Rhodovastum atsumiense: one gene and its partner. The main gene of each other region encodes a partner of the protein of the gene in region 2 in a complex. Links are inferred from orthologs where the notes say so. Each region holds a gene or a part of one and is shown on either strand. Other genes may lie near its edges.

Evidence for each region.
Region 1: the proteins of dapF (region 2) and NBY65_RS03675 are in contact, whole or in part, in a solved structure (PDB 5YGU), measured with the Escherichia coli proteins. The link is inferred for Rhodovastum atsumiense from one-to-one orthologs.

Annotation. Positions count from the first base shown.
Region 1 is NZ_OW485601.1:852,726-859,125, reverse strand. Bases 1,487-4,478 are described here. They hold NBY65_RS03675 (RNA pyrophosphohydrolase), read right to left. Parts: upstream 3,240-4,478; coding sequence 2,733-3,239; downstream 1,487-2,732. Other genes in these bases: NBY65_RS03670 (divergent polysaccharide deacetylase family protein), read right to left, coding at 3,236-4,351; NBY65_RS03680 (DUF4169 family protein), read left to right, coding at 2,530-2,718; NBY65_RS03685 (DUF3309 family protein), read right to left, coding at 2,213-2,365; NBY65_RS03690 (S-methyl-5'-thioadenosine phosphorylase), read left to right, coding at 1,487-2,058. In the rest of the region: NBY65_RS03700 (cytochrome b), read left to right, coding at 1-199; NBY65_RS03695 (cytochrome c1), read left to right, coding at 199-969; more of NBY65_RS03690, read left to right, coding at 1,171-1,486; NBY65_RS03665 (S41 family peptidase), read right to left, coding at 4,596-5,975; NBY65_RS03660 (murein hydrolase activator EnvC family protein), read right to left, coding at 6,098-6,400. UniProt on the Escherichia coli protein: Master regulator of 5'-end-dependent mRNA decay.
Region 2 is NZ_OW485601.1:1,716,914-1,723,103, reverse strand. What follows is about bases 1-2,782. They hold dapF (diaminopimelate epimerase), read left to right. Parts: upstream 1-865; coding sequence 866-1,699; downstream 1,700-2,782. Other genes in these bases: mtaB (tRNA (N(6)-L-threonylcarbamoyladenosine(37)-C(2))-methylthiotransferase MtaB), read left to right, coding at 1,696-2,782; NBY65_RS07650 (cold-shock protein), read right to left, coding at 383-589; NBY65_RS07655 (hypothetical protein), read right to left, coding at 52-228; NBY65_RS07660 (hypothetical protein), read right to left, coding at 1-25. In the rest of the region: more of mtaB, read left to right, coding at 2,783-2,919; signal recognition particle-docking protein FtsY, read left to right, coding at 2,919-3,839; NBY65_RS07630 (hypothetical protein), read right to left, coding at 3,932-4,294; NBY65_RS07625 (NUDIX hydrolase), read right to left, coding at 4,291-4,842; NBY65_RS07620 (hypothetical protein), read right to left, coding at 5,033-5,230; NBY65_RS07615 (class I SAM-dependent rRNA methyltransferase), read right to left, coding at 5,275-6,190. UniProt on the Escherichia coli protein: Involved in the succinylase branch of the L-lysine biosynthesis and in the biosynthesis of the pentapeptide incorporated in the peptidoglycan moiety. Catalyzes the stereoinversion of LL-2,6-diaminopimelate (L,L-DAP) to meso-diaminopimelate (meso-DAP).

The DNA of each region.
Region 1 (6,400 bases), 870 kb from region 2 along the record:
CGCCAAGCCGCCCGAAGGCATCTGGGTGCCGGTCGGTCAGTTCGCCACCGCTTATTATTTCGCCCACTTCCTGCTGATCCTGCCGATCCTCGGCAAGCTGGAGCGTCCCCGGCCGCTGCCGGAAAGCATCAGCCAGGCCGTGCTGGGCGGAGGACCGCTGCCCACAGGCGCTGCCGCCAAGCCGATGGAGAAGGCCTGATGCGTACCCTGCGCTTCGCCGCCCTGTTCGGGGCGGCCCTGCTCGCCGCCCCGCTCGCCATGACCCCCGCGCGTGCTTCTGAGGGCGGGGCGGAACTGCCGAACGTCAACTGGAGCTTCGGCGGCCTGTTCGGCTCGTTCGACCGTGCCTCGGCCCAGCGCGGCTTCCAGGTCTACAACAATGTCTGCTCGGCCTGTCATTCGCTGAAGCAAGCATACTACCGCAACCTGACCGGCATCGGCCTGACCGACGAGCAGGTCAAGATGATCGCGGCCAACAAGACCGTGCCGACCCTCAAGGACGACGGGTCGGTGGGCGAGCGTCCGGCGCTGCCGTCGGATCACTTCCGCTCGCCGTTCCCCAACGACCTCGCCGCCCGCGCCGCCAACAACGGCGCCCTGCCGCCCGACCTGTCGGTCATCGTCAAGGCGCGCGAGGGCGGGGCGAACTACGTCTATGGCGTGCTCACCGGCTACGCCGACCCGCCCGCCGGCTTCAAGCTGATGGACGGGATGAACTACAACCACTTCTTCCCCGGCAACCAGATCGGCATGCCGCAGCCCCTGCGCGACGACACCGTCGAGTACACGGACGGCACCAAGCCGACGCTCGATCAGCAAGCCCGGGACGTGGTCACCTTCCTCGCCTTCATCGCCAATCCCGAGCTCGAGGAACGGCACCGGATGGGCGTGAAGGTGGTGCTGTTCCTGCTGCTGCTCACCGGCCTCAGCTACTCGGTGAAGCGGAAGCTCTGGGCCGGCGTGCACTGATACCGGCAGCCCGAAGGGCTGACCGGTATGCGCGCGGGGATGGTGGGGCGGCCGCGCGCGAAAACAAAGACATACTGGCCGAACTTTGGCCGGCCAGTATGAGCCACCGCCGCCCGCGCGACTGACCGGCCGCCGCGTCCCCGCCCGGGGGCGCGGCGGTCGCGTTTCGGGATCCTGACGTTTGACGAGGAGAGGACAGCGATGTCCGAGCAGACCAACCAACCGGTGATCGGCATCATCGGCGGCTCCGGGCTCTATGACGTGGACGGGCTGGAGGACAAGACCTGGCGCCGGGTGACGACGCCGTGGGGCGATCCCTCCGACGAATTGCTGGAAGGCCGGCTCGGCGGCGTGCGCTGCGTGTTCCTGCCGCGGCACGGGCGCGGCCATCCGCTCTCGCCCACCCACCTGAACTATCGCGCCAATATCGACGCGCTCAAGCGCCTCGGCTGCACCGACGTGATCTCCCTCTCCGCGGTGGGCAGCCTGAAGGAAGAACTGCCGCCGGGGCATTTCGTCATCGTCGACCAGTTCATCGACCGCAGCTTCGCCCGCGAGAAAAGCTTCTTCGGCGAGGGCGTGGTGGCGCATGTCTCGATGGGCCATCCGGTCTGCGCGCGCCTGGGCGACGCGCTGGAAGGCGCCTGCCGCGACATCGGCCTGTCCGTGACCCGCGGCGGCACCTACCTGGTGATGGAAGGGCCGCAATTCTCTACCGTCGCGGAAAGCGAGCTGTACCGCTCCTGGGGGTGCAGCGTGATCGGCATGACCAACATGCCGGAGGCCAAGCTCGCCCGCGAGGCGGAGCTCTGCTACGCGACCGTCGCCATGGTGACGGATTACGATTGCTGGCACCCCGACCACGATCACGTCACGGTGGACATGATCGTCAAGGTGCTGCTGCAGAACGCCGACAATGCCCGCACCCTGGTGCGGCACGTGGTGCCGGAACTCGGCAAGCCGCGGGGGGCCTGCTCCGCGGGCTGCGACCATGCACTGGACCACGCCATCATCACCGCACCGGCGAAGCGCGATCCCGCCCTGGTGGCGAAACTGGACGCGGTGGCGGGACGGGTACTGGGGAAGTAAAGCAAGCAAGGCCAGGGCGCTGCCCTGGACCCGGCAGGGGCCATAAGGCCCCTGCACCCCAGTCTCGCTGCGCGGCACAGAATGGGTTCCAAGGGCGCAGCCCTTGGTCGGTCCAGGGCGAAGCCCTGGTGGGGCGCGGGGCAACGCCCCGCCGCTAAATTCGCCTCAGCACCAACAGCACCACGACGATCAACAGCAGTAATCCCAGGCCGCCTGACGGGTAATACCCCCATGCCGAGCTGTAAGGCCAGGTTGGGAGGGCGCCCAGTAGCAGGATGATCAGGATAACCAGCAGTATTGTGCCCATTGCGTAACCTTTTCGCTCGTGAACCTGCGGGCGAAAACGTTCGGATCGGTGGACCGTTTCAGTCAGTCACGCCTGGCACGAAAACCCTCCGGGCACATTCGCGGGATTGCCTGCATCCCTGTGCCCCCTTGCATCCGGCCATCCCGTCCCGTCAGGATGGCGGCATGGGTGAGATCGTTAATCTCCGGCAGGTGAAGAAGCGGCTTGCACGCGCGCAGCAGCAGGCGGAAGCCGCGGAAAACCGGATTCGCCATGGCCGCACCGGCGCGCAGAAGCAGGCGGACCGGCGGGACGCCGAGCGGTTGCAGCGCGCCCAGGATGGCGCACGGATCGAACGCGACGGCGAGGCCTGACCCTCGCCGGAACGTCAGGGCTGCGGGCGCGCGAAGCGGGCGAAGGACACCGCCAGGATTTCGTAGATCGGTCGCTTGAACGCCACTGCCAGCGCGGGAAGTTCGGCCAGGTCGGCCCAGCGCCAGGCGTCGAATTCGGGATGCGGGTCGGCGTCCAGCCGCACATCCGCGTCCGTGCCGAGGAAGCGCAGCGCGTACCAGCGTTGCTTCTGCCCGCGGTAGCGCCCGCCCAGGGCCACGCCCAGCAATTCATCCGGCAGGTCGTAGGTCAGCCAGTCCGGGTGTTCGCCCATGATTTCGGCGCGGTCGGTGCCGATTTCCTCGGCGAGCTCGCGCAGCACCGCGGTGGCCGGATCCTCCGCTTCGTCGATGCCGCCCTGCGGCAACTGCCAGCCCCCCGGGGCGCCCTCGGCGTTCGGCAGGTCGGCGCGACGGGCGACGAAGATGCGGCCCTGGGGATTGAACAGGACTGCCCCGACATTGGGGCGGTAGGGAAGACGGTCACGCAGGGACTGGCTCATCGACGGGTCTCGGTGGGGAGGGGAAGGGGGGATACCAGCGCGCTGACCGGCACCAGCACCACGCCGCGGCCCGGCAGTTTCGCCGCCCAGGCTGCCAGGCGTTCGACGGTGACGGGTCCCGGCAGGCTGGCGAGGCCAATCGCCGCGCCGCGGTCACGGGAAATCTGTTCGAGGCGCGACAGCTTCGCCTCGATCTCCGCGCGCACCGGCGGGTCGTCGATGGTCACGTCCACCGCACGCAGGCCGGGGCGCCGATCCTGTGGCGCTGCCGTCGTCCGGGCGGCGGTGGGCCGGGCATCGATGTACAGCACACCCCGCCTGGCAAGCTCGTTCAGCACCTGGGGCATCTGTCCGCTTGCCGCGAAGCGTTCGCCGCGCAGGCCGTTGTTGCTGCCGGTGGCGCCGACATAGCCGGCGATGCGCGACAGCGCCCAGAGCAGGCGTTCCTGATTCTGTGCGGCCGGCAGCCCGGTCAGCAGCGCCCGGTTGCCCGGGTCGTCCAGCGGATAGCCGGCGGGTTCCATCGGGATCGAGATCAGTGTCTCGTGTCCGGCGGCCCGCGCCATTTCCTGCAGGCGGGCCGGCCGGGCCGCGTAGGGGGAGATGGCGAGCGAGATGGCGGGGGGCGTGGCGCGGATCGCCTCCTCGCTGTCCATCTCGGCCATGCCGATGCCGCCGAGCAGCACGGCGACACGCGGGCGTGGATCGGTGGGGTCGAAGGGCGCGGCATAGACCTGCATCGGCATCCGCCCATCGGGGCCGATGCGCGGCAGGATGCCGTCTTCTGGGCCGGGCTCCAGCAGCGCCATATCCGCCGGTGCCAGGCCGCCCCGGCCCGTGGCGGGCTGGGATGGGATGGCGATGGCAGCCGCGGACACCGGGGGAGCCGGAGATGTCGCGGGAGAGGACGGTCCCGGGGCACCCGCCTGCGACGGCCTCGGCCGATCAGGGCCGGCCAGCGGCATCCGGGGCGCGGTCGGCGTCGGTGGCCCCAGCACCTGCAGGGCGATCCCGCCGCCGATCAGGCATGCCAGGATCACCACCCAGAACCAGCCGAGGATGATCCAGGCCCATGGGCGCTGGTCGCTTCCGCTTGCATTGCCACGATTCACCACATGCGCTCCCATCGCCGCCAGACCGTTCCGGCAACGCCGAGATTACCCGACCCGCCCTGTCCGGGGGTAGTCCAGGCGATTTGTGGCATTATGGCAACGAACGGGTCGGTTCCCATCGCACCGCCGGGGCATTTTCCGTTCGCTGTGGCTGACGGAAAATGCCCCGGCTGTTTGATCGGGCGGCGCCTTGTGCCGACTCGCGGCCCCCCATGGGGGCAGGGATCGGGGGGCAGGGGCCGGATTAACGAGAGGCGCGCTTGCTGGTCGGCATGGCGCGCAGCAGCGTCAGGCCCTGCTGCAACTGGAAGTCGGTCTCCGGCTTGGTCGCGTCGAAGGTCGGGAAGCCTTCCGGCGGCAGCTTGGGAAGGTCGCGCACGATCGGCGGCAGGTCGTTGCGCGGCGGCGCGGCCTGCTGCGGCGTGCCGCCCGAGTTGCGCAGGGCCCGGTTCAGGTCGGCCTCGCGATCGGGCAGGAAATGCGGCTTCTCCTCGCGGGTGGCCGCCACTTCCACGTCGGGGGTGATGCCCAGGCCCTGGATGGAGCGCCCCGAGGGCGTGTAGTAGCGGGCCGTGGTCAGGCGCATCGCGCCGTTGCCGGGCAGCGGGATGACGGTCTGCACCGATCCCTTGCCGAAGCTGCGGGTGCCCAGAACGATCGCTCGCCGGTGATCCTGCAGCGCGCCGGCCACGATCTCGCTGGCCGAGGCCGAGCCGCCATTGATCAGCACCACCATGGGCAGGCCGCCGCTGATGTCGCCGCCCTTGGCGTTCCAGCGCTGGCTGTCCTCGGCGTGGCGGGCGCGGGTGGAGACGATCTCGCCCTGTTCGATGAAGTCGTCGGACACCGCCACCGCCTGGTCGAGCAGGCCGCCCGGGTTGTTGCGCAGGTCCAGCACGATGCCGCGCAGCTTGTCGCCGGCCTGTGCCTTCAGCGTCGCGATCGCCTTGCGCAGTCCGGCATCGGTCTGTTCGTTGAAGCTGGTCACGCGCAGATAGGCGATGTCGCCCTGCTCCAGCCGCGACTTCACCACCTGGATGTGGATGACCTCGCGGGTCAGCCCCACCTCGAGCGGCGCGTCGTTGCCTTCGCGGCGGATGGTCAGCTTGATCTTCGAGTTCGGCGGGCCGCGCATCTTGTCGACCGCCTCGTTCAGCGACAGGCCCTGCACGGTCTGGCCGTCCAGCGCCAGGATCAGGTCGCCCGCCTTGATGCCGGCCTTGCTGGCCGGGGTGTCGTCGATCGGGCTGATCACCTTGATGAAGCCGTTGTCCTGCGTCACCTCGATGCCGAGTCCGCCGAACTCGCCGCGCGTCTGCACCTGCATGTCGCGGAAGGACTTCGCGTTCATGTAGTTGCTGTGCGGGTCCAGCCCGGTCAGCATGCCATTGATGGCGTTCTCGACGAGGTCGCGATCGCCGACCGGCTCGACATATTCGGCGCGTACGCGTTCGAACACGTCGCCGAACAGGGTCAGCAGGCGATAGGTTTCGGCCCGCCCGGAATCCTGCGCGAGGGCATAGGGAAGGAATTGCAGGTTCGGCGCGACATGGCGCGTGATTGGGCCGATCGCCACACCGGCGCTGAAGGCGGCTCCCAGCAGCAGGCCCGTGCGAAGCTTCATGGATGCGTCCTCATGCGCGTATGCGCGCAAACGTGGTCACTTTCGACGGGATGTCACCCGAAAACCAGAGTTTCCCTCAGATCCCGCCCGCGGGGAAGGCATAACGGCGACGCCCTGGCCGATCACCCCCGGGCGCGCAGGTAGGGCGCGGGATCGACGGGCCTGCCGGAGCGGCGCAGTTCCATATAGAGCGTCCCGCGTCCGCTGCCAGCTTGCTGTGACTCCGGCAGCATCGCGCCGACCGGTTCGCCCTGCTGCACATTTTCGCCCACCTGCGCGTCCAGCCGTTCCAGCCCGCCGAGCACCGCGTGCCAGCCGCCGCCGCAGTCCAGGATCAGCAACAGCCCGTAGCTGCGGAAGCGATCGGCGAAGGCGACCCGGCCGCCGCAGGGGGCGACGACGCGGGCGCCGGGAACGGGTGTCCA
Region 2 (6,190 bases):
TTTCGGAGCGCCGCTTGAGCGCCATGTCTCATCCTCGCGATGGCCCCCTGATCAGGAGGCCGGTTCAGTGTCCGATGGGGAAGGCGGCGAGGACGGGTCCGAGGTGGCCTGCATGGCTTTCCGACGCGCGCGCGCCTCTTCCTGCTCCCGCAGTTTCTCGTCCTTCTTCGCCTGCTTGAGTCGGTTGCGCTCGGCGCGTTGCTGGTTGTAGTTCGGCTTGAACGCCATATCGGCTCCCTGGCTGGTCTGTTTTGACTGCGGCCGACCAGAATGCCCGACGGGGTAGCTTGCTTCCGCCGGGGATGCCCTGACGGCACCGGCCCGATGGGGAAGCTCCGGTCCCGCGAAGGGGGCGGAGCTTCGTCAATCGGGCGGACAGGTGTCAGGCGGACCGGAGATTGACGGCCGACACCTTGCCCTGCTGGCCACGCTCCAGGTCGAAGGACAGCTTCTGCCCTTCATTCAGCCGGCCTAGACCGGAACGTTCGACGGCGGAGATGTGCACGAAGACATCCTTCGAGCCGTCCTCGGGCTGGATGAAGCCGAACCCCTTCTGGGCGTTGAACCACTTGACGGTGCCGACGGTCATATCGCGGCGTCCCCTGATCAACGGCGAGTCACGGAATGCGACCCGGATTACTTTCCGGCAGTGGGGGGAGCGCGAACAGGCACGTTGACGCGTGACCGGGAGACGCGAGCCCAAACGCGGAAAGTGCCGTCAGGGAGGGTATGAGTACATGCGGAAGGAAATGCAAGGCGCAGATAGTCACGGCACCGTAATGCCCTTGGCCGCAAGCCGGCTGCAGACCTGCCCCCGCCCGGCACGGCCTTTGTTCCCGTCGTGCCGCCCCATATAAAGCACGCCATGGATGTGCCCTTCCTCAAGATGCATGGCTGCGGGAACGATTTCGTCGTGCTCGACCTGCGTGCCGGCCTCGCGCTCACGCCCGCCCGCGCCGCTGCCATCGCCAACCGGCGCACCGGCGTGGGGTGCGACCAGGTGATCGGCATCGAGCCCGCCCCCGCGGGAAGCAGGGCCGCGGCCTTCATGCGCATCCGCAATCCCGACGGCAGCGAGGCCGGGGCCTGCGGCAACGCCACGCGCTGCGTCGCCTCCCTGCTCGCGGCCGAGACCGGCCGGACCGTGCTGGCCATCCAGACCATCAGCGGCACCCTGCCGGCCGAACTCCTGCCCGACGGGCGCGTCCGCGTGGACATGGGCCCCGCGCGGCTCGGCTGGCAGGAAGTGCCGCTCGCCGAAGCGGCGGACACGCTGCACCTCGACCTCACGACGGGTCCGGTGTCCGACCCGGCCGCCTGCTCCATGGGCAATCCACATGCGACGTTCTTCGTGGATGACCTCGGCACCCTGCCGATCACCACGATCGGGCCGGTGCTGGAACACGCCCCCCTGTTCCCCAACCGCGCCAATATCGGCTTCGCCCAGGTGCTCGCCCCTGACCGCATTCGCCTGCGGGTGTGGGAGCGCGGCGCCGGCCTCACCCTGGCTTGCGGTTCCGGCGCCTGCGCCACGCTGGTGAACGCCGCCCGCCGTGGCCTGACCGGGCGCCGCGCCACGGTGGTGGTGGATGGCGGCGAGCTCGGCATCGAATGGCGGGATGATGGCCATGTGCTGATGACCGGGCCGGTGGCCACCGCCTTCCGCGGCAGCCTCGCCTGGGAGGCGCTGCCGCCGTGAGCGTCGACATCCTGACCTTCGGCTGCCGCCTGAACACCTACGAGAGCGAGGTCATCCGCGGCCACGCCGCCGGGCTCGACGACACCATCGTGGTGAATACCTGCGCGGTCACCGCCGAGGCCGAGCGCCAGGCGCGGCAGGCGATCCGCCGTGCCCATCGCGAGCGCCCGGGGGCGCGCATCGTCGTCACCGGCTGCGGCGTGCAGATCGATCCGGCGAAATGGGCGTCGCTGCCCGGCGTCAGCCGTGTCCTCGGCAACGAGGACAAGCTCCGGCCCGAATCCTGGGCCCCCGATGCCGTTTCCGTCGTCTCCGACATCGCCGCCGCGCGCGAGACCGCGCCGCAACTGGTCACCGAGTTCGCCGGGCGCAGCCGCGCCTTCGTGCAGGTGCAGCAGGGCTGTGATCATCGCTGCACCTTCTGCGTGATCCCGCAGGGGCGCGGCCCGAACCGGTCGGTCCCGCTCGGCGCCATCGTCGGTCAGGTGCGCACGTTGATGGCCGGCGGCTACCGCGAGGTGGTGCTGACCGGGGTCGATATCGCCAGCTATGGCAGCGACCTGCCGGGACGGCCCACGCTCGGGCAGGCGATCCGCCGGCTGCTCGCGCAGGTGCCTGAACTGCCACGGCTGCGGCTGTCCTCCATCGATCCGGCCGCGATCGACGATGATCTGTGGCGCCTGCTCGCCGAGGAGCCGCGGCTGATGCCGCATCTGCACCTGTCGCTGCAGGCCGGCACCGACCTGATCCTCAAGCGCATGCGCCGCCGTCATCTGCGGGCGGATGCCCTGGCGGTGATCGCCCGCGCCCGCGCGCTGCGCCCCGGCATCGCCATCGGCGCCGACCTGATCGCCGGCTTTCCCACCGAAACCGACGCGTTGTTCGAGGACACCCTGGCGCTGGTGCGGGAAGCCGAGATCCCCTTCCTGCACGTCTTCCCCTACAGCGAGCGCCCCGGCACCCCGGCCGCGCGCATGCCGCCGGTGCCGGTGCCGGTGCGCCGCGAGCGCGCCGCCCGGCTGCGCGAGGCCGGGCTGGAGGCCGCGCGTCGTTTCTTCGCCGCCCTGGTCGGCCACGAGGCAAGCGTGCTGGCGGAAACCGGCGAGGCCGGGCATACGGAGCACTTCGCGCCCATCCGGGTGCACGCCGCCCCTGGCGAGATCCTGCGTGCCCGGGTGGTGGCGGCCAACGACGACGGACTTCTGGCGGAGCCGGCCTGATGGCACTCGGATTCTTCTCGCGGCTGAAGGAAGGTCTCTCCCGCAGCACCCAGAAGCTGACCCAGAACCTGGGCTCGGTGCTGACGCGGAAGAAGCTGGACGAGGAAGCGCTGCAGGAGCTGGAGGACGCGCTGGTCGCGGCCGATTTCGGCACCGAGGTCGCCGCCCGCGTAATCGCCAATTTCCGCCGCAGCCGTTTCGGCCGCGAGGTGACGGACGAGGAAGTCCGCACCGCGCTGGCCGAGGAGATCGCCGAGATCCTTCGCCCGGTGGCGCAGCCTTTCGAGCCCGATCCGAAGCTGAAGCCGCACGTGGTGCTGGTGGTCGGGGTGAACGGCACCGGCAAGACCACCACCATCGGCAAGCTGGCGCAGAGCTATGCCGAGCAGGGCAAGCGGGCGATCCTGGTTGCCGGCGACACCTTCCGCGCCGCCGCGGTCGAGCAGTTGCAGGTCTGGGGCGAGCGCACCGGGGCGCCGGTGATCAAGGGGCCGCCCAATGCCGATGCCGCGGGCCTTGCCTTCGATGCGCTCACCCGCGCCCGGACCGAGGGCGCCGACGTGCTGCTGGTCGATACCGCCGGCCGGCTGCACAACAAGTCGGCGCTGATGGAGGAGCTGCGCAAGATCATCCGCGTCATGCGCAAGCAGGACGAGGCGGTGCCGCATTCGGTGCTGCTGGTGCTGGATGCCACCACCGGGCAGAACGCGCTGCAGCAGGTGAATGTTTTCAAAGAGATGGTGGACGTCACCGGCCTGATCGTGACCAAGCTGGACGGCAGTGCGCGGGGCGGGATCGTGGTGGCGCTGGCGCAGGAGTTCGGGCTGCCGGTGCATGCCGTGGGCGTCGGTGAGAAGGCAACCGATCTCAGGCCCTTCGACCCGATGGATTACGCCCGCGGGTTGGTCGGCATCGCCTGATCGGGTTCCAAGGGCCGATGGCCCTTGGTGGAGGTCCAGGAGGCGAAGCCTCCTGGTGGGGCTCGGGGCAACGCCCCGAAAATCCTTGTCCCCTACTGCAGCGGAACCTTCAGGTTGATCCCCGGGCTGGGCCGGAAGCCGCGTGTCTCGTTCGGGTCGTATTCCGCCGCCGAGCCCGGCAGGTAGCCTTCGCCCTTGCGGCGGTCGCGATGGTTGAACAGGCTCGGGCTCAGTTCCGTGCGGGGCCGGTCGGTCAGTTTGTCCAACGGTGTCCGGTCGAAGTCGATATTGGGCACCGGTGCCGGCGTGTAGTCCTTCAGGGTCTGCAGCGGCTGGACCTGTTGCAGCGGCTGGGCCGGTTGCGACAGTGAGGGACCGCTTTGCGGATCCGCCCCGGCCGACAGGGGCAGTGCCAGGGCCAGCAGCGTGACCGGCAGCAACCCGCCCGGTTTCACAGCGCCGCCTCCGCCGGCAGGTGCACGGTGCCGCGCGGATCCTCCGGAGGGTTGCCGGCCGGCGCCCCAAGCGGTCCGGTCCCCACGGCCCGCCAGGCATCGAGCGCCCAGCGCACGGAGGGAAATGCGATCGAATCCCATGGGATATCCTCCCATTCGAACAGCCGGACTTCCTCGGTCTCCGGTCCGGCTGCGAAGCTGGGCGGGCCGTCGAAGCGGGAACGGTAGATCAATTGCACCTGGCCGATGCGGCTGATGCTGTAGACGGCCAGCAGCCCTTCCAGGACCAGTCGGACCTGGGCTTCCTCCCAGGCCTCGCGGCGGGCGCCTTCCTCGGGCGTCTCCCCCATCTCCATGAAGCCGGCGGGCAGGGTCCAGAAGCCGCGGCGAGGTTCGATGGCGCGCCGGCACAGCAGCACGCGGCCCCGCTCGGCGACCACCGCGCCGACCACGATCTTCGGGTTCTCATAGTCCACGAACCCGCAGGTCGAGCACACGAGCCGCTCGTGGGTATCTCCGGCGGGGATCTGGCGCACGAATTCTGGCATCGTTCTAGCATTGCGCGCTTGCCCACAGCCGTTCAATGGTCGTGCTAAGCATGGCCGTGCGCACGCGCCCCGCCATGGCCGCTTCCTGCCGCCATGTGTTCCCGGAGCCACAATGTTGCGGCGCAATATTGCTCCGGAAGGTTTGGAAAGCGCGTGACGATTATCTCGCCGCGCGGGAAGCGGTCGTTGGTCAGACCGACAGGTTCAACAGGGACCCGCGCGGCAGCTTCTTCCCGGGGGCGGGTTCCCCGCCGGGGACGGCGAGCGGGTTCTGCGCCGGTGCCCCCGTTTCGCTCTCGGCCTCGGCCTGGGGGCGTCGCCTGCCCGTGGCTGCCTGCGTCCGGGGGGCGGCGGTGGACAAGGCGGGCAGGCTGACGGGGGAGATCATGCCGCCAGCCTGCGCCCTGGAAATGAGCAGGCGATGAAGAAGTTTCAGTCCAACTGGAACAACTGGCCTTTCAGATAGGCGCTCTCGGGCAGTTGCGGATGCACCGGATGGTCGGCTCCGGCGCCGCAGGTGGCCAGGATGCGGCCACCGCGGCGGGCGCGGTACAGGCCCTCGGCGATGGCGGCGGCAAAAGCCTCCAGCGGCGCGTGGTGGCTGCAGGAGGCGACGAACAGGAACCCGCCCGGCGACACCAGCGGCGCCGCGACCCGCGCCATCCGGCCATAGGCGCGCAGGCCCGCCGCCTGGTCCTTCTTCGACTTGGCGAAGGCCGGCGGATCGCACACCACGATGTCGTAGCGCTCGCCGGCCTGCGCGGCCTCGGCCATCACCTCGAAGGCGTCACCCCGGCGCACACTCACCCGCCCGGCGACACCGTTCAGCGCCGCCGCCGCTTGCGCGCGCTCGAGCGCCGGGGCGCTGGCATCGACCAGCACGACTTCCTTCGCGCCCGCAGCCGCGCAGCGCAGGCCGAAGGCGCCGACATGGCAGAACACGTCGAGCACCCGCGCGCCCTCGGCCAGGGCCGCCACCCGGTCGCGATTGGGCCGCTGGTCGAAGAACCAGCCGGTCTTCTGGCCAGAGAGCGGATCGACCGGAAAGCGCACCCCGCCTTCCTCGACCATGGCCGTCGCATCGCTGCCATGCAGCAGTGTCACCTCGGCGGGCAGGCCCTCATGGGCGCGCACCGGCGCATCGTTGCGCGCGACCACGGCCCGCAACGGCAACGACCCGGTCAGGGTCGCCACGATCGCGGGCGTCAGCCGGTCCATGCCGGCGGTGTTGGCCTGCAGCACGACGACGTCGCCATAGCGGTCGATCACCAGGCCGGGCAGCCCGTCGGCCTCGGCGTGCACCAGGCGGTGGAACGGTCCATCGGTGATGCGGGCCCGCAGCGCGATC